DNA from 3 places in the Streptomyces sp. NPDC001828 genome. Region 3 is predicted to be linked to each of the others. Evidence: riboswitches for the same ligand, from Rfam matches in the RefSeq annotation. Region 3 holds a riboswitch; each other region holds the start of a gene.
What was found. A riboswitch is a leader RNA that binds a small molecule or an ion and turns the genes downstream of it on or off. The one in region 3 is predicted to bind cobalamin.

Region 1 (5,919 bases), on a different contig from region 3:
GTGCGGCCCGTCCGGGCACTCGGGGTCCGGCGCGGCCGGGTCGCAGCTGAACCGGCAGCCCGCGACGACCGTCACCTCGGGCAGCAGATCCGCGAGCGCCCGCACGGCGGTGCTCTTGGCGGTGCCCTTCTCGCCCCGGACGAGGACACCGCCCACCGCCGGGCTGACCGCGTTCAGGAGCAGCGCGAGGCGCAGGTCGTCCATGCCGACGACGGCGGTGAACGGATACCGGGTGCTCATGTGCTGATCTCTCCTTCGAGTAGTGCTGTACGCCGGGGGCCCGCGAGACTGGCCGGGGCGTCCACGGGGCGTCGCGGGGCGGCCCTGGTCATGGCGCCCCCGGCGGGATGAAGGGCAGCCCGGCGGGCGGACCCTGCTCGATCAGGCGCAACAGGGCGTCGGTGTCCGCGTGTTCTTCGATCAGGTCGCCGAGCCGGTCGAGCTGCTCCTCGCGCAGCACCCCGAACGAGGTGTCGGGCGCGGGCACGAACCGGCGGCCCGCATCGTGCGCGACCCGTTCGAGGAACCGGCGCCGGAACGCGTCGCTCTCCAGGGAGCCGTGCCAGTGCGTCCCCCACACCGAGCCCACCCGGCACCCGTCCAGGAAGGTCTCCCCGCCCAGGACCTGGGCCACCCCGTGGTGGATCTCGTACCCCTCGACCCGCTCGCCGAGGGCCTCGCCGACGGGCCGGGCCAGGGTCTTCTCGGCGGCGAACCGCACCCGTACGGGCAGCAGCCCGAGGCCCGCCACCGTGCCCGCCTTCGACTCGACGTCGTCCTCGATGTGTTCACCGAGCAGCTGGAACCCGCCGCAGATGCCGAGGACCGGGCGGCCCCCGGCGGCCCGGCGGGCGAGCTCGGCCGCCAGGCCCCGCTCGCGCAGCCACTCCAGGGCGCGGACCGTGCCGCGCGTGCCGGGCACGACCACCAGGTCGGCGTCGGTGAGCTCCTCGGGCCGGTCCACGAACCGCACGACCACGCCGGGTTCGGCCGCGAGCGCGTCCACGTCGGTGAAGTTGGACATCAGCGGCACCGCGCAGACCGCGACCCGCAGCACGTCCTCGCCGACCGGAGGCGTCACCACCGACTCCCGCACGGCCCCGCGCATCGAGACGCGCAGCCCGTCCTCCTCGTCGATGCCCAGGCCGTGGGCGTACGGCAGGATCCCGTAGGTGTGCCGCCCGGTGAGGCCGCGCAGCATCTCGATGCCGGGCTCCAGGAGCGTCACATCGCCCCGGAACTTGTTGACGACGTACCCCGCGACCAGCGCCTGGTCCTCGGGGCTCAGCAGCGCCGTCGTCCCGAAGAACGAGGCGAAGACGCCGCCCCGGTCGATGTCGCCGACCACCACCACGGGCAGCCGGGCGGCTCGCGCTATGCCCATGTTGACGATGTCGGTGCGCCGCAGATTGATCTCGGCCGGGCTGCCCGCGCCTTCGCAGATCACGGCGTCGTACGTGTTCCTGAGCTCCGCGAGGCAGTCAAGGACGGGGCCGAGGAGCGCCTCTCGGCGCCCTCCGCTCAGCGCGTTCCCGGCGGACGGCCCGCCGGACGTGCCGAAGAACCCGCGGGCGCTCAGCTCGCCCACCGGCCTGCCCATGAGGACGACCTGGCTGGAGCGGTCGCTGCCGGGCTTGAGCAGCACCGGGTTCATGAGCGCGGTCGGCTCCACCCGGGCCGCCTGCGCCTGCATCGCCTGCGCCCGGCCGATCTCCGCGCCCTCGCGCGTGACGAACGAGTTCAGCGACATGTTCTGGCCCTTGAAGGGCGCGACCTTGACGCCCCGGCGCACCAGCCAGCGGCAGATCCCGGCCGTGACGACGCTCTTGCCGGCGTCCGATGTCGTGCCCGCGATCAGCAGCCCGCCACCCATGTACGTCCCCTCCTCACAGCGGCCCGCGCCACCACGGCGGTGGCCAGCGTCAGCCAGCCCACCGTGCGCGAGAGCCGTACCGCCCGTTCGATGTCCGCGACTTCGACGGCCCGCCCCGGCGCGTTCAGGACCGGCCGGTGCTCGACGCGTCCCGCGTACGAGAGCGTGCCGCCGAGCCGTACGCCGAGCGCCCCCGCGAACGCGGCTTCCACGGGGCCCGCGTTGGGGCTCGGGTGCCGGGCGGCGTCCGCGCGCCAGGCCCGTGCCGCGCCCCGGGTGTCGGGGCCCGCGAGGGCCGCGAGGACGGCGGTGAGGCGGGCGCCCGGCCAGCCCATCACGTCGTCGAGGCGCGCCGAGGCCCAGCCGTAGCGGCGGTACCTGGGCGACTTGTGCCCGACCATCGCGTCGAGGGTGTTGACCGCCCGGAAGCCCACGAGTCCGGGTACGCCCGCGAGCGCGCCCCACACCAGGGCGCCGACGACCGCGTCCGAGGTGTTCTCGGCGACCGACTCGACGACCGCGCGGGCGATGCCGTCGGCGTCCAGGGACTGCGGGTCGCGCCCGCACAGGTGCGGCAGGCGCTCCCGGGCCACCTCGATGTCGCCCGCTGCCAGCGCCCCGCCGATCGCGCGGGCCTCGCGGCCCAGCGAGGTGCCGCCCACCACCGTCCAGGTGGCGGCGGCGGTCAGCGCGACGGATGCGTGGGGGCGGCCGCGTACGGCACGGGAGACGAGGGCCGCGGCGCCCGCCGCGCCGCCCGCGCACACCAGGGTGTGCAGCGCGCCCCGGCCGCGGTCGTCGCGCCACAGTGCGCGTTCGGCGGCGGCGGCCGCCCGGCCGAACGCGGCGACGGGATGGCCGCGGCGCGGGTCGCCGAGCAGGAGGTCGCCGATGAGCCCGGCCGCGGCGCCGTAGGCGAAGGTGCGAGTGGCCCGCATGCTCAGCGCGCCGGGGCGTCGCGGAGGGGGCCGGAAGGTCTCGACGGGCAGGCGCGCATGGCGGTGTGTCCTCACTCAGGGTGTCCGCGCCCTGGTACGACGTGACCGGCGGTGAGAGTTCCTGGCTTCACGGGGATCTCTCCCCGGTGACAGTGGCGGGACCGCGCCGGATTCGCACCGGCTTCCTCTTCTGCCGCCGTAGCTGGCCGGTGCAGTCCACCACGGTGCGAGAACACCCGTCAACTTGCTGTTGACCTGCGGCGCGAGAGAGTGCCCGGCGTCACGGCGAACCGCCCCGCGGCGGGGGCCACGGGGCGGTTCGGGTGGTGCGTGCGGGTCGGGCGGTGCGACGCGCGGGTCAGGCGACGATCAGATAGATCCCGTACGCCACGGCCGCCGCGCAGAGCGCGAAGCAGGCGTACGCGCCGGTGCGGGCCATCGCCACGTTGCCCGCGGTGCCGGAGGCCGCGGCCTCCCGCTTGGTGAGGCCGACGATGCCGAGGGTGAACAGGCCCACCAGGCCGACGGTCACCGCGAGGCTGACGCCGAAGACGGAGCCGAGAGCTGCCCAGTCGATGTGCATGAGGATTCCTTAGCTGTGCCGGAGCAGCGGGGTCAGACCGTCGCCGGGGTGGGCGGATCGGCGGGGGCCACCGGGGCCGGGGACTGGATGGTGGCCTTGAGGTCGGCGGCCGCCGCGGCGAGGCCGGTCGGGGGCGGGGTGACGGCGGCGATCGCGGTGGTGATGACACCGGCGGGCTCGGCCACGGGAGTCTCGACGACCTCGTCGGCGGTGACGTTGTGGTGGTCGACCGGCTGGCGGCGCGACAGCTTCCAGATGACGCCCGAGCCGGCGATCAGGAGGACCGCGACGGCGGCGATGCCCCAGGTGCCCTGCTGGGTGAGGAACTCCGCGCCCGCGCCGACCAGGCCGGCGGCCGGCAGCGTCAGGACCCAGGCGACCGCCATGCGGCTCGCGGTGGACCAGCGGACCACTCCGCCCTTGCGGCCGAGGCCCGCGCCCATGACGGAGCCGGAGCAGACCTGGGTGGTGGAGAGCGAGAAGCCGATGTGCGAGGAGGCCAGGATGACGGTGGCGGCACCGGTCTGGGCGGCGAAGCCCTGCGGCGGGCGCAGCTCGGTCAGGCCCTTGCCCATGGTGCGGATGATGCGCCAGCCGCCGAGGTAGGTGCCCATCGCGATGGCCAGACCGGCCGAGACGATGACCCACAGCGGGGGGTTCGCGCCCGGGTGCAGCACTCCGCCGGTGACCAGGGCGAGGGTGATGATGCCCATCGTCTTCTGCGCGTCGTTGGTGCCGTGGGCGAGCGAGACGAGACCGGCCGAGGCGATCTGGCCGGCCCGGTAGCCCTTGGCGGTGGCCTTCGGGTCGGTGTTCCGGTTGATCCGGTACGTGAGCTTGGTGGCCAGCATCGCGGCGACACCCGCGACGATCGGGGCGGCGACGGCGGGGAGCAGCACCTTGGTGACGACGGTGGAGCCGTTGACCGAGCCCCAGCCGGCCGACATGACCGCGGCACCGATGAGGCCGCCGAACAGGGCGTGCGAGGAGCTGGAGGGCAGTCCGAGCAGCCAGGTCAGGAGGTTCCAGAGGATGGCACCGACCAGGGCCGCGAAGATGACCTCGGTTCTGATGCCTTTTTCGTCGATGATCCCGCCGGAGATCGTCTTGGCGACCTCCACTGACAGGAACGCGCCGACCAGGTTGAGCGCGGCGGACATGGCGACCGCCGTCTTGGGCTTCAGGGCGCCGGTCGAGATGGTGGTGGCCATCGCGTTGGCGGTGTCATGGAAACCGTTCGTGAAATCGAACACGAGAGCTGTCACGATCACAATCGCGAGCAGCAGCGTGATGTGTTCCATTTACCCAGTCAATCGTTCGACGTCAGTGGCGGGACGAACGTAAGTAACCTGAGTGAACGGAAGATGAACTGGGGCGGGCGCAGCGGTGACCGTGGCCGTTTCTCGCTCCCCGTCGGCGAGCGGGGCCCGTTCAGCGCCCGGCCGCGAACCGCTTCAACTGCGCAAAACTCCCATTGAAGAGATTCTGGTCACCCGGCAGGCTCCCGCCGCCGTTCGCGTACTGCCAGAGCGTCCAGTACGACCAGCCCGCGGGCAGCGCGCCCGGCGTGGTGGCGTACCTGGCCAGCCACAGTGCGTGGGTCGGCCCGAAGGCGCGGCTGCGCCCGGTGCAGTCGTTCCACCAGGCGGCGGTCGTGTAGATCACCGGCCGGCGCCCGGTGCGCAGCCGCACCTCGTCGCTGAACCCGGCGATCCACTGGGTCATCGCGGCCGGGCTCAGGCCGTAGCACTTGGCGGAACTGCGGCTCTTGGTGTCCTTGGCGTCCTTGGTGTCCTTGCCGTACGGGTTGTGCTCCAGGTCCACCGCGGGCGGCAGCGTCCAGCCGTCGCCGGTCCAGCCGCCGCCGTTGCGCACGAAGTAGTCGGCCTGCGCCCGGCCCGAGGACTGGCCGGGAACCGCGAAGTGGTAGGCGCCCCGGACCAGACCCGCCCTCCGGGCGCCGTCGTACTGCTGGCCGAAGTAGGGATTGCGGTACGTCGTCGCCTCGGTCGCCTTCACGTAGACGAAGGAGGCGCCCCGGCTCCTGGCCGCCGCCCAGTCGACGCTGCCCTGGTGCGAGGAGACGTCGTGGCCCGCGGGCCTGGTCTCGGCGGCGGCCCCGGGCGGGGCCGCGAGCGCGGCGCAGCCGAGAACGAGCGCGGCCAGGGATCCCGCGAGTGCGACCCGCGACCGGACCCGACGAAGCAGTGGATTACGGCCGCTAGTCATGCATTCCCCCGAAAACCCGGTGTACGGAACAAAGCACCCAGAGGCTAGTCCAAGATCACCGCCCGGTCCGCCGCCGGGGCGCTCCCGCCTGGCAGGATCGCCCGCATGAGCGACGACGAGGCGGCGACGGCCGCGGCTTGGGCCGAACTGATCGACACCGCGAGGCGAACCGCCGCCGAGGGACTGGTCGTCGGCACCTCGGGCAACGTGTCGGTGCGCGTCGGCGAACTGATCCTGGTCACCCCGACCGGTGTGCCCTACGACCGGCTCGGCCCCGCCGACACGGTCGCCGTCGA
Region 2 (5,919 bases), on a different contig from region 3:
AGCGAGGCACCAGAAAGAGGGAACCCGATGACCGACACGGCGTACGAGACCATCGTCGTCGAGCGCAAGGGGCGCACCGCCCTGCTCACGCTCGACCGGCCCAAGGCGCTCAACGCGCTCAACCTCCAGGTCATGACCGAGGTCGTCGCCGCCACCGAGGCACTGGACCGGGATCCGGACGTGGGCTGCATCGTCCTCACCGGCTCCGAGAAGGCCTTCGCGGCCGGTGCCGACATCAAGGAGATGCGGCCGCGAAGCTACCTGGACATGTATCTCAGCGACTGGTTCACCGCCTGGGACCGGCTCGGCCAGTTGCGTACGCCGACCGTCGCGGCGGTCGCGGGCTACGCCCTCGGCGGCGGCTGTGAACTGGCCATGCTGTGCGACATTCTGCTCGCCGCCGACACGGCCGTCTTCGGTCAGCCGGAGATCAGACTCGGGGTGATCCCGGGCATCGGCGGCTCCCAGCGGCTGACCCGCGCGGTGGGCAAGGCCAAGGCGATGGAACTCTGTCTGACCGGCCGCACGATGGACGCGTCCGAGGCCGAGCGCGCCGGTCTGGTCTCCCGGATCGTGCCCGCGTCCGACCTGGTCGCCGAGGCGCTCGCGGTAGCGGACACGGTGGCCGGGATGTCCTTGCCGGTCGCGATGATGGCGAAGGAATCCGTCAACCGGGCCTTCGAAACGACCCTCGCCGAAGGCGTCCGCTTCGAACGCCGCCTGTTCCACGCGGTGTTCGCCACCCAGGACCAGAAGGAGGGCATGACGGCCTTCATCGACAAGAGGCCACCGGAGTTCACCCACCGGTAGGAAGAGCGCGGCCCGGCCGCCGTGAGCCTCCTGCCCACGGCGGCCGGGCCACCCCGCGTCAGGTCACCCGCCGGGCCTCCTGCCTCACATGGCCGCGCACACCCTGCCGTGCCAGCCACCGCTCCAGCTCCGCGACGTCCGCCCGGTCGAGCAGCGCCGGGTCGACCGTGGTCCGGATCTGGTGCGGCACCCCGGCGTCCAGGAGCAGGCGCAGGCAACGGGCAGCGGGAGCCGCGCTGTTGGAGACGCCCGTCACCTTCTCGTACGCGGCCGGGGCGGCCTTCACGTCGAAGCCGACCCAGTCGAGCAGCCCCTCCGAAAGGAGCTGCGCGAAGCGGCGCGGATAGGCGCCGCCGGTGTGCAGGCCGGTCGCGAAGCCGAGCGCGCGAGCCTCGCGCAAAGCGCCCGCCAGACCCGCCTGGAGCAGCGGCTCACCGCCCGAGAAGACGACGCCGTCCAGGAGGCCGCGACGGCGCGCGAGATGGGACGTCACCGTGTCCCAGGGCACGACGGGCGCCGAACGCGGAGGCAGGAGACCGGGGTTGTGACAGTATCCGCACCGCCACGGGCACCCCTGGCAGAAGACGGTGGTGACCAGACGGCCCGGCCAGTCGCAGCCCGAAAGCCGTGACCAGCCGCCGATCCGTATCACGCCACGGCCCCCGCGCCTTCACGGAAGTGGACCCGCTCGGCATGCTCGCCCTTCTTGCCGATGTTGAAGGAGGCGACCGGCCGGTGATACCCCATGACGCGGGTCCACACCTCGCAACTGGCCCCACACTGCGCACAGTTGGGGTGCTCTCCCGCCAGGTATCCGTGCGAGGCGCAGATCGAGAACGTCGGTGTCACCGTGAGATAGGGCAGGGAGAAGCGTTCGAGGGAGCGGCGCACCAGACTGCGGCACGCCTCCCCGGTGGAGATCCGCTCCGCCAGGTAGAGGTGCAGCACCGTGCCCCCGGTGTACTTGCCCTGCAGCTCGTCCTGCATCTCCAGCGCCGCGAAGGCGTCATCGGTCCAACCGACCGGCAGTTGCGAGGAGTTGGTGTAGTAGGGGTGCTCGTCCGAGCCGGCCTGGAGGATGCCGGGGAAGCGATCGCGGTCCTCCTTCGCGAACCGGTACGTCGTGCCCTCCGCCGGGGTCGCCTCCAGGTTGTAGAGGTGCCCGGTCTCCTCCTGGAACTCGACCATCCGGGCCCGCACGTGATCGAGCAGCCGGACGGCCAGGCCGTGCCCCTCGGGGGTGGTGATGTCGTGGGCGTCGTGGGTGAAGTTGCGGATCATCTCGTTGATCCCGTTCACGCCGATGGTGGAGAAGTGGTTGCGCAGCGTTCCGAGGTAGCGCTTGGTGTACGGGTAGAGCCCGCCGTCGATCAGGTCCTGCACGGTGACCCGCTTGATCTCCAGGCTGGTGCGGGCCAGGTCGAGGAGCCGGTCGAGCGCGCTGAACAGGCCGCTCTCGTCACCGGCGTGGACGTGGCCGAGCCGGGCGCAGTTGACGGTGACGACCCCGAGGGAGCCCGTCTGCTCCGCGCTGCCGAATAGGCCGTTGCCTCGCTTGAGCAGTTCGGTCAGGTCCAGCTGGAGCCGGCAGCACATGGAGCGGATCTGGTGCGGCTGGAGGTCGGAGTTGATGAAGTTCTGGAAGTACGGCAGCCCGTACTTCGCCGTCATCGCGAACAGCCGCTCGGCGTTCTCGCTGTCCCAGGGGAAGTCCCGGGTGATGTTGTACGTGGGGATGGGAAAGGTGAACACCCGCCCGGTGGCGTCGCCTTCGGCCATCACCTCGATGTAGGCGCGGTTGATCAGATCCATCTCGGCCTGGAGGTCCCCGTAGCGGAAGTCCATCTCCATGCCGCCGATCACGGGCACCTGCTCCCGCAGATCGGCCGGGCAGGTCCAGTCGAAGGTGAGGTTGGTGAACGGGGTCTGGGTGCCCCAGCGGGAGGGCACGTTCAGGTTGTGCACCATCTCCTGGACGCATTGGCGGACCTCGCCGTACGTCATCGCGTCCTTGCGGACGAACGGCGCCATGTAGGTGTCGAAGGAGCTGAATGCCTGGGCGCCGGCCCACTCGTTCTGCAGTGTGCCGAGGAAGTTCACGATCTGGCCCGTGGCGGAGGAGAAGTGCCGTGGCGGCGCCGAGTCGATCTGCCCGGGCACCCCGTTGAACCCCTCGGTGATCAGGGTGCGCAGCGACCAGCCCGCGCAGTAGCCCGCGAGCATGTCGAGATCGTGGATGTGAAGGTCGCCCTCCCGGTGCGCGCGCCCGACCGCCGGCGGATACACCTGGTCCAGCCAGTAGTTGGCGATGACCTTCCCGGCGGCGTTGAGGATCAGCCCGCCGAGCGAATAGCCCTGATTGGCATTGGCGTTGACCCGCCAGTCGCTGCGGTCCAGATATTCGGTCACGGAATCGACGGCGTCGACAACAGTCACGTCGGCCCTCCCACGAGGCGTCGGAACGTCCTCCGGGCGTGAGTACGCGCGGAGCTGCGCCGGCAGGTATCGGACTCGTGGACCCGTGCGGACGCGTCTGCGCCCGACCGTCGTACCCACTCACCGTTGCGGGGCAGTCCCGGATTCCCACCGGGTTCCCTCTTGCCTCGACGCGCGACCTCGGCCACAGGCGTCGAACCGGCAGAACGAAACACTACATCTGCGATGTGGTGTGAGGACTCGACACAAGATGTTGTGTGACCATGGTCCTGTACCAGGGCTGCATCGGCGGGACTTCAGTCCCGCCGGGCGCGGGAGGGCGCCGGGCCCCGGGCGTCAGCCGGTGCTGGGCGGGGTGGCCTGGTCGGCGTCGAGCTGGTGATCGGCCCAGACGTAGCTCTCCGGGAGCAACTCGGCGACGGAGACCGTCCGGAGCCGCTCGCCCGCGCCGACGATGACCCGCAGGGCGGGGAAGTGGTCGAGAAGCACTTGGCGGCAACGCCCGCACGGCGGAACGACCCCCCGGTCACGGTCGCCCACGGCGACGACCGTCTCCAACTCGTACGCGCCCTGGGCCGCGGCCGTGCCGATGAGGACCAGCTCGGCGCAAGGCCCGCCGGTGAAGTGGTACACGTTCACCGCGGTGATGATCCGTCCGTCCGGAGTGCGCCCGGCGGCGGCCATCGTGTGGTTGTCGCCGCGGCAGCGAACACGCGCGACGTCCGACGCGGCCTGGACGAGCTCGTGGTCGACGGGGTGGGACTGGGTCGTCATCATGTCTGCCTTCGTGCGGTGTTCGGTTCCGCGACGATGGCTTGAGCGGTGAGGATGCGCAAGCGGATATGAGCGCGGCCGCGCCGGAAGGTGAGCGGCTCTCGCCGCCTCCCTCCCGCCCGGCGGGCGCTTCGGCTCAGCCGGTCAGCGAGGCGACCGCCTTGTCCACCGGGACGCTTCCGCCGACCAGTTCCAGCGTCCGCCCCGTGGTCGCGGGCTCGTCGAGCAGGGCCGCCAGGACGGAGGCGACGTCGTCACGGGTGATGGCACCGCCTCCGGTGGACTCGGCGAGGGTGACCAGGCCCGTGCCCGCCCCGTTGGTGAGCTGGCCCGGGCGCAGGATGGTCCAGTCGAGCCCGGCCCGCGCCCGTACGTCCGCGTCGGCTGCCGCCTTGGCGTACAGGTAGGCGGCGAATACGGAGTCGGAGCCACGGGGTGCGGGCGCGTTCCTTGCACCCAGGGCGGAGACGACGATGAAGCGCCGCACCCCGGCGGCCTCGGCCGCGTCCGCGAACAGGGAACACGCGGCGCGGTCCACGGTGTCCTTGCGGGCCACACCGCTGCCCGGCCCCGCACCCGCCGCGAACACGGCCGCGTCCGCGCCTTCGAGGTGCCGGGCGAGCTCGTCGAGGGAGGCCGACTCCAGGTCGCACACGACGGGTTCGGCGCCCGCTGCCAGCAGATCGCCCGCCTGCTCCGCCCTGCGGATGATCCCCGCGACCTCGTCCCCGCGCGCGTGCAGCAGCCGTTCGAGCCGCAGCGCGATCTGACCATGACCACCAGCGATGACAATGCGCATGTCACCGACCCTATGCGCCGGGCCGGGGCTCCGCCGGAAAATCACCGATCCTCCACCGCCCCGGACCGCGCCGACCCCGGCGGTCCTGGGGAAGTGCCCATGAGCACAGGGGGACAGGCCCGTGCGGCCGTCGGGCACAGCCCCAACGGCCGCCGCTGTCAGCTCAGTTGGGCCGCGAGCTCACCTGAGGCCCAACTGCTGTTGGCAGGCGCGGACGACCGAGGGGTCGAAGCCGGTGCCCTTGGCCCAGGCACACACCTGGCCGGGGTCGTAGCGGGGGCGGGGCTGCCCCTGATGGCGCTGCGCCGGGGCGGGTGCGGGGTGCCGCGCCGCGGCCCGGCCGTGGGCCGGAGCGCGGTGGGCCGAGTCCGCGGCCTGGGGGCGCGGGCGGTCCGGAGCGGATGGCCCGGCCGGCCGGGCGCTGCCCGTGCCGTGGCTGGTGGGCGCCGGGGCGCCGGCCGGGGCCAGGGTCTCGCGGCCGGGCGGCTGCTCGGGCCCGGGTGACACGGCGGTGAGACGGCCCCCTTCCGGCCCGAGCTCCTTGACGGGTGGCCCGGACTTGGACGCGACCGAGACGCAGCCGGTGGCGAGCAGCCCGGCACATACGACGAGTAACAGACGAGGCCGCCCCATCAGGACGTCTCGCCGCAGGCCGCTACCGCTGTCGTGCGGATGGCGAGGACGGCCGGCCCCGTCGCCATGGTTGTGGTCCTGGCGCGCATGCGCATGAACACCCCTTCGTGAAGGTCTCCCGTACTGGGTGATGTTCGTAGCGGGGAGCGGAGGCCGAAGTCGAGCCGAGCGGAGATCGGTTCATCCCTGAGCGTGAGAAGCGTGATCGTCGCACCGGGGGACCGGCGGGAGCCGGCGAGCCGGCTCAGGGCCCGTCGGACGGCGTCCGGGCACGTGGATCGGCGTTCACACGGATGGCGTAACCCGCACGGCGGCCCCGGATGTGTCCGGCCGGGCGTGGGGACTGGGGTGTGGCCGTTGTGGGCGGGGTGGTTCCGGTCGCCGTGGCGGGTGGGATGTGGCGGGGTTGGAGCGAGGGCCGTGGCTCCGTACGGATGCCGCCGGGCCCATCCCCCGACAGGTCAGGA
Region 3 (5,919 bases):
TTCGTCTTCGAGCGGAGCTTGGCGGTCGGCTCGGTGCCGTCGATCCAGATGTACTCGGCCTTGTACGTCACGGAAGCCATCCTCTGTGGGAGCTGCGGGTTGCCTGCGCGCTGCCACGCTGCGGCGCTGCTGTATGCCCCGCAGCCTCACACCCCGAAATTTCCCGCCCGTTGCCCGTTTGTGAACCCGGTGTTACCTGGGGTTCCACAGGCGCGTCGAGAAGCCCACGCCTGTGTGGTTCCTCCGACGGCGGTGCCCGCAACCTCGGCGTTTCGTCCCAAACGGCCGTCCGGAGAGGCACTCCGGGCCGTCCCGACCGCAGGCCGCCGCGGCGCGCTGAGGTTCGTATCCGGCTCGTATACCGACAGCGCGAGCCGTCCTTCGCGCCCCACGCGCCGCCCGGGGCAGACTGGTCCCCATGAACGAGAGCGCCGCCACCCCCCGCATAGGACTCCTCGGCACCGGCCCCTGGGCCGCCGCCACCCACGCGCCCGCGCTCGCCGCGCACCCCGGCGTGGACTTCGTCGGGGTGTGGGGCCGGCGGCCCGAGGCGGCCGGCGTGCTCGCCCGGGAGCACGGGGTGGCGGTGTACGAGGACGCCGAGGCCCTGTTCGCGGACTGCGACGCCGTCGCCTTCGCGCTCCCACCGGACGTGCAGGCGCCGCTCGCGGTGCGGGCCGCGGCGGCGGGCTGCCATCTGCTCCTGGACAAGCCGGTCGCGACGAGCGTGGTGAGCGCCCGCGAGCTGGCCGGGGCGGCCGAGCGGGCCGAGGTCGCCTCCGTCGTGTTCTTCACGCTGCGCTTCGCGCGGGAGACCGCGGCCTGGATGGCCCAACAGGCCGCTGCGGAAGGGTGGTTCACCGGCCGGGCGCGGTGGTACGGGTCGCTGTTCACGCCGGGTGCCGAGCGCAGCCCGTACGCCGCCTCGCCCTGGCGGGGCGAGAAGGGCGCGCTCTGGGACGTGGGCCCGCACGCGCTCGCCGTGCTCGCCGGGGTGCTCGGCGAGGTGACCGCACTGACGGCGGCGGCGGGACCCGGCGACACCGCGCACCTGATCCTGCGGCACGCCTCGGGCGCCTCCAGCACCGCCGACCTGAGCTTCACCGCCCCGCCGGCCGCGGCGGGCGTCGAGGTGTCGCTGCTCGGCGAGTCGGGCGCCGAGGTGATGCCCGGCTGGGGCGGCGCGCTCGACGCCTTCGGCGCCGCGATCGACGCCCTCCTCGACGCGGCCCGTACCGGGGTGCCGCACCCCTGCGACGCCCGGTTCGGCGCCCGGATCACCGAGCTGCTCGCCGAGGCGGAGGCCCAGCTCGGCCGGGCCTGACGAACGGCTGCCGGGCGGAAGTCCGCCCGGCGACGCGCTACTTGCGCGCCAGGGCGTCGCGCACGGCGTCGTCGGTGCGGCCCACCACGGCCGTGCCGTCGTCCGCCGTGATGATCGGGCGCTGGATCAGCTCGGGGTGCTCGGCGAGCGCGGTCACCCAGCGCTCGCGGGCACCCGCGTCACGCGGCCACTCCTTCAGGCCGAGCTCCTCGGCGGCGGCCTCCTGGGTGCGCGCGATGTCCCACGGTTCGAGGCCGAGCCGGTCGAGCACGGCCCGGATCTCCTCGGACGAGGGGACGTCTTCGAGGTAGCGGCGCACCGTGTAGTCGGCACCCTCCGCGTCCAGCAGGTCCACCGCGGCGCGGCATTTCGAACAGGCCGGGTTGATCCAGATCTCCATGCCGCCAGGCTACCCGCGACGCCTCGTCAAAGCCCCGCTGGCCAGGGCCGATTGTCAGTGCCCCGCAGTAAAATCGAGGTAGTAAGTGAGGGTTCCCGACCGCCCAGGAGGATGCCCATGACCGCTGCCGTACTCACCTCGCACGCCCCGAAACAGCTGTCCCTCCAGCCCCTTCACAAGGTCCCGCTGCCCGCCGGGCGTCCGCGCGTGTGGTACGAGTCCCACAACCGGCGCCTGAAGGCCATGCGCCTGGCCATCGCCCTGCTCGACACCGGCGTCTACCGGCCCGAGCAGGCGCCCGACCGGACGATACGCACCGTGGCCGCGCTCATCGGCGTACATCCGCCGTCGGAGACGACCTGCCGGATGGTGCGTGCGCTGATCTACGACGGGCGCTGACGCACGACGGGTTCTCCCGTATCGCGGGGCGCCGGGAGGCGCCCGCGCTTCGGGCCGGGTCGCGCCCCCGGGAAGCCGGGGGTGCGACGCGGGCCCGCGCCCGGCCCCGGGCGACGGATGATTTAGGGTGGCCGGGCCGTGGTGTTCGGGAAGACCGGTGCGAAACCGGAGCGGCCCTCGCCACTGTGATCGGGTTCCCCGGGGTTCCGGGGAGCCGCCGTCCCCTCGCGTCGCCACTGGCCAGGATCCACCTGCCCGGGAAGGCCGGGACCAAGGCACCCACCCGTCAGCCAGGAGACCGGCCGCGGCATCTCACGAAGTGATCCACGAGGTGCTGGAGCGTGACCCGCATGACCCTGCCCGTTCGCACGTCCCCCGAGACGGGCACCACAGCGGTGCCCTCCTTCCGCTGGCGGCGCGAGGACACCGTCCGAACCGCCGTCCTCCTCGCGGTGATAACCGCCCTGCACGTCGTCGCCTTCGGCGTCCTGTTCCTGCTCGTGGCCCCCGCGCACTACGCCGTCGGCACCAAGACGTACGGCATCGGCCTCGGCATCACCGCCTACACCCTCGGCATGCGGCACGCCTTCGACGCCGACCACATCGCGGCCATCGACAACACCACCCGCAAGCTGATGGCCGACGGCAAGCGGCCGGTGTCCGTGGGCTTCTGGTTCGCGCTCGGCCACTCCAGCGTCGTCGTCGTGATGGCGGGCCTGGTGGCGGGCGGCGCCCAGCTCGCGGGCACCCTGATGAACGAGGACTCCAGCGCCCACCAGGTGCTCGGCGTGGTCGGGACCACGGCCTCCGGCTCCTTCCTCTACCTCATCGCGGCCCTCAACCTGGTGGCCCTGTTCGGCATCCTGAAGGTGTTCCGCGCGATGCGGGCGGGCGCGTACGACGAGAGGGAACTCGAAGCGCACCTGGACTCGCGGGGGTTCATGAACCGTGTCCTCGGCCGCTTCACCAAGTCCATATCCCGGCCCGGCCAGATGTTCCCGCTCGGCTTCCTCTTCGGCCTCGGCTTCGACACCGCGACCGAGGTCACCCTGATGGTGATGGCCGGCACCGGCGCCGCCGCCGGACTGCCCTGGTACGCCATCCTCTGCCTGCCGCTGCTGTTCGCGGCGGGGATGAGCCTGTTCGACACCCTCGACGGCACGTTCATGAACTTCGCCTACCAGTGGGCGTTCTCGAACCCGGTCCGCAAGGTCTACTACAACCTCACCATCACGGGTCTCTCCATCGCGGTGGCCTTCTTCATCGGCACCATCGAACTCGTCGGCGTCCTGCACGAGAAGCTCGACCTCACCGACCCGGTCAGCGGCTGGATCGCGGAGCTGAACATGGACAACGTCGGCTTCGTCATCGTCGGCCTGTTCGTGGTGGTCTGGGCGGCGGCCCTCGCGTACTGGCGGTTCGGGAAGGTCGAGCAGAAGTGGGCGGCGAACGGGGTGTGAAGAGCGGGCCCGGCGCGTGCGTGAGGGGGGCCGGGGTCAGCCGCCCGCGCGCGGCCCCGGCACGCCCGGGTCGTCCCGTGGGTTGCCCCGGTCGTTCTGCAGCAGCCACAACTCCCTGAACAGGCCGTCCGCCGCCACGAGTTCGGCGAAGGTGCCCTCCTGGAGGATCCGGCCCCGGTCGAGCACGACGATGCGGTCGGCGACCGCCACGTTCGCGAGCCGGTGGGTCACCAGGACCACCGCGCGGTCGCGGGCGACCGTCCGCAGGCCGGTGAAGATGCGGTGCTCGGCACGGGCGTCGAGCGCGCTCGTCGGCTCGTCCATCACGAGCAGTCCGGCCGGGCGGTGGAAGGCGCGGGCGATCGCGATCCGCTGCCACTGCCCGCCCGACAGCTCCACGCCCCCGAACCACTCCCGCGCGAGCAGGGTGTCGAGCCCGCTGCGCAGCCCGTCGACGACCTCGGCGGCGCCGGAGTGGGCGGCGGCGCGGTGCACGGACTCGTCGCCGCCGTGCGGCTGCCCCAGCGTGATGTTGTCGCGCGCGGACATCGGCCAGTGCGCGAAGTCCTGCGGCACGACGGCGGTCTGCCGCCACAGGGCCTGCGGATCGCACCGCTCGACGCCGATCCCGTCCCAGGTCACCGCCCCCTCGCTGGGCAGATACAGACCGGTGAGCAGCTTGCTGAGGGTGGTCTTGCCGGACCCGTTCTCGCCGACGAGCGCGAGCACCTCGCCCTTGCGCACCTCAAGCGTCACCTTCTCCAGGGCGGCCCGCTCGCTGCCGGGATAGCGGTACGTCAGCGCCTCGGCCCGTACGACGTCCGGTGCGGGCGGAACCAGGGTGCCGCGGGCCATCCGGTGCCCGCCGGCCTCGTCGATGAACTCGGCCCAGTCGTCGAGGTAGAGCCCGGTACGGAAGAGCCGCGTCCCGTACCCGACCACGCCGTGCAGCGAGGAGGAGACCGTGCGCAGCGCGAACACCGCGGTGCCCGCCGAGGCCACCGACATCCGCCCCGAGCCGAGCAGCCAGGCGAGCGCGCCCCACACCGTCCCCGCCGCGAGCCCGCCCACCAGGGCGCCGAGCACCGAGTAACGGGCGCCGAGGTGCACGGCCTCGTCGGTCGCCGCGTCCACCCGCTGCCCGATCGACCGGTAGCGGTCGAGCAGGAACCGGTCCATCGTGCAGGACCGCAGCTGGTCGGCGGTGTCCTTGTCGATCACGAACCAGCGCAGCAGGTTCAGGGTGCGCCGCTCCGCGCTCATCGCCCGCGACGCCTCGTAGTGCACCCGGGCCGCCCGGACCCCGGCGATGCCCTGCGGCAGCGCGGCGAGCAGCAGCAGCGGGAGCAGCGCCGGATGCAGCACCGTCACCACCCCGGCGGCCGCGACGAGCGAGGCCACGCACGCCATCAGGTCCTGCGAGTCGGTCAGGAGCTGCTGGGCGACCTCGGCCCCCCGGTCGGCCGCCTCCCGCTTGTCGTTGAACCCGGGCTGGTCGTACGCCGAGAGCTCGGCCTGTACGGCGGCCGCCAGCATCTGCATCTCGGCCTCGCGGGAGATCCGCGGCGAGAGCCGGCCGGAGATGTTCACCACCACGATCCCGAGCAGCGCCCGCAGCCCGGCCGCCCCGGCGAGCACCACGATCGAGGGCAGCGCGTCGCGCAGCCGGTGCGCGATGTCCCCGCTCGCGATGAGCGCGGTGATCGTACGCGTCGTGGCGAGCAGTCCGAACGCCTCGAAGAACCCCGAGAGCGCCTGGCAGCACAGCAGCACGACCACCGCCCGCCGGTCCACCCGCCAGGCCAGCGCCAGCGCCTTGCGCACCAGCTGCGGCAGCCGCCGCGCCATGGTCCGCGTACTCACCGGCCGCCGCCGGCTCGCCTCCAACGAGCTTGACCTGTACCGCAGTTGCTCGTCGACCCGCTCTTCCCCCAGCACCTCGGCCATGCCGCCCCCTGAACTAGGAATCCGCCCACTCTCCCGCAAGATCCCCCCAACAAGCCCACCCCGTAAGCCGATCCACCCCATAGGAGGGAGCGCGACGGGGGAGCGGAGGAGCCCGACCGGGAGCAGCCCCGAACGCGACGAGCCCCGCCGCCCGGGGAGGGGCGGCGGGGCCCGGTGCCGCGCCCACCCGTACGGCGCCGCACGACGAAGGCCGCCACCCCGGGACGGGACGGCGGCCTGCGTGCGGAGATCCGCGGCTTAGATGTCGAAGTACAGCTCGAACTCGTGCGGGTGCGGACGCAGCTGGATCGGGGCGATCTCGGCCGTGCGCTTGTAGTCGATCCAGGTCTCGATCAGGTCGGAGGTGAAGACACCGCCGGCCTGGAGGT

Region 1: another riboswitch for cobalamin. It lies ahead of ACFYZA_RS26065 (cobalamin biosynthesis protein); the one in region 3 lies ahead of ACFYZA_RS10765 (HoxN/HupN/NixA family nickel/cobalt transporter).
Region 2: another riboswitch for cobalamin. It lies ahead of ACFYZA_RS04525 (ribonucleoside triphosphate reductase); the one in region 3 lies ahead of ACFYZA_RS10765 (HoxN/HupN/NixA family nickel/cobalt transporter).

The regions. Positions count from the first base shown of each region.
Region 1 is NZ_JBIATV010000010.1:65,890-71,808, reverse strand. It holds gene ACFYZA_RS26075 (putative cobaltochelatase) at 1-240, opposite strand, end outside; gene ACFYZA_RS26070 (cobyric acid synthase) at 329-1,873, opposite strand; gene ACFYZA_RS26065 (cobalamin biosynthesis protein) at 1,855-2,811, opposite strand; cobalamin riboswitch at 2,906-3,048, opposite strand; gene ACFYZA_RS26060 (hypothetical protein) at 3,170-3,394, opposite strand; gene ACFYZA_RS26055 (anion permease) at 3,427-4,695, opposite strand; gene ACFYZA_RS26050 (GH25 family lysozyme) at 4,826-5,623, opposite strand; gene ACFYZA_RS26045 (class II aldolase/adducin family protein) at 5,729-5,919, shown strand, end outside.
Region 2 is NZ_JBIATV010000001.1:973,771-979,689, forward strand. It holds gene mmsB (3-hydroxyisobutyrate dehydrogenase) at 1-31, shown strand, start outside; gene ACFYZA_RS04515 (enoyl-CoA hydratase) at 28-810, shown strand; gene ACFYZA_RS04520 (anaerobic ribonucleoside-triphosphate reductase activating protein) at 869-1,462, opposite strand; gene ACFYZA_RS04525 (ribonucleoside triphosphate reductase) at 1,459-3,246, opposite strand; cobalamin riboswitch at 3,290-3,464, opposite strand; gene ACFYZA_RS04530 (cytidine deaminase family protein) at 3,583-4,020, opposite strand; gene ACFYZA_RS04535 (NAD(P)H-binding protein) at 4,157-4,819, opposite strand; gene ACFYZA_RS04540 (hypothetical protein) at 5,000-5,452, opposite strand.
Region 3 is NZ_JBIATV010000002.1:844,515-850,433, forward strand. It holds gene glnII (glutamine synthetase) at 1-71, opposite strand, end outside; gene ACFYZA_RS10750 (Gfo/Idh/MocA family protein) at 419-1,324, shown strand; gene ACFYZA_RS10755 (ArsC/Spx/MgsR family protein) at 1,362-1,724, opposite strand; gene ACFYZA_RS10760 (hypothetical protein) at 1,842-2,123, shown strand; cobalamin riboswitch at 2,246-2,445, shown strand; gene ACFYZA_RS10765 (HoxN/HupN/NixA family nickel/cobalt transporter) at 2,474-3,583, shown strand; gene ACFYZA_RS10770 (ABC transporter ATP-binding protein) at 3,620-5,530, opposite strand; gene glnA (type I glutamate--ammonia ligase) at 5,789-5,919, opposite strand, start outside.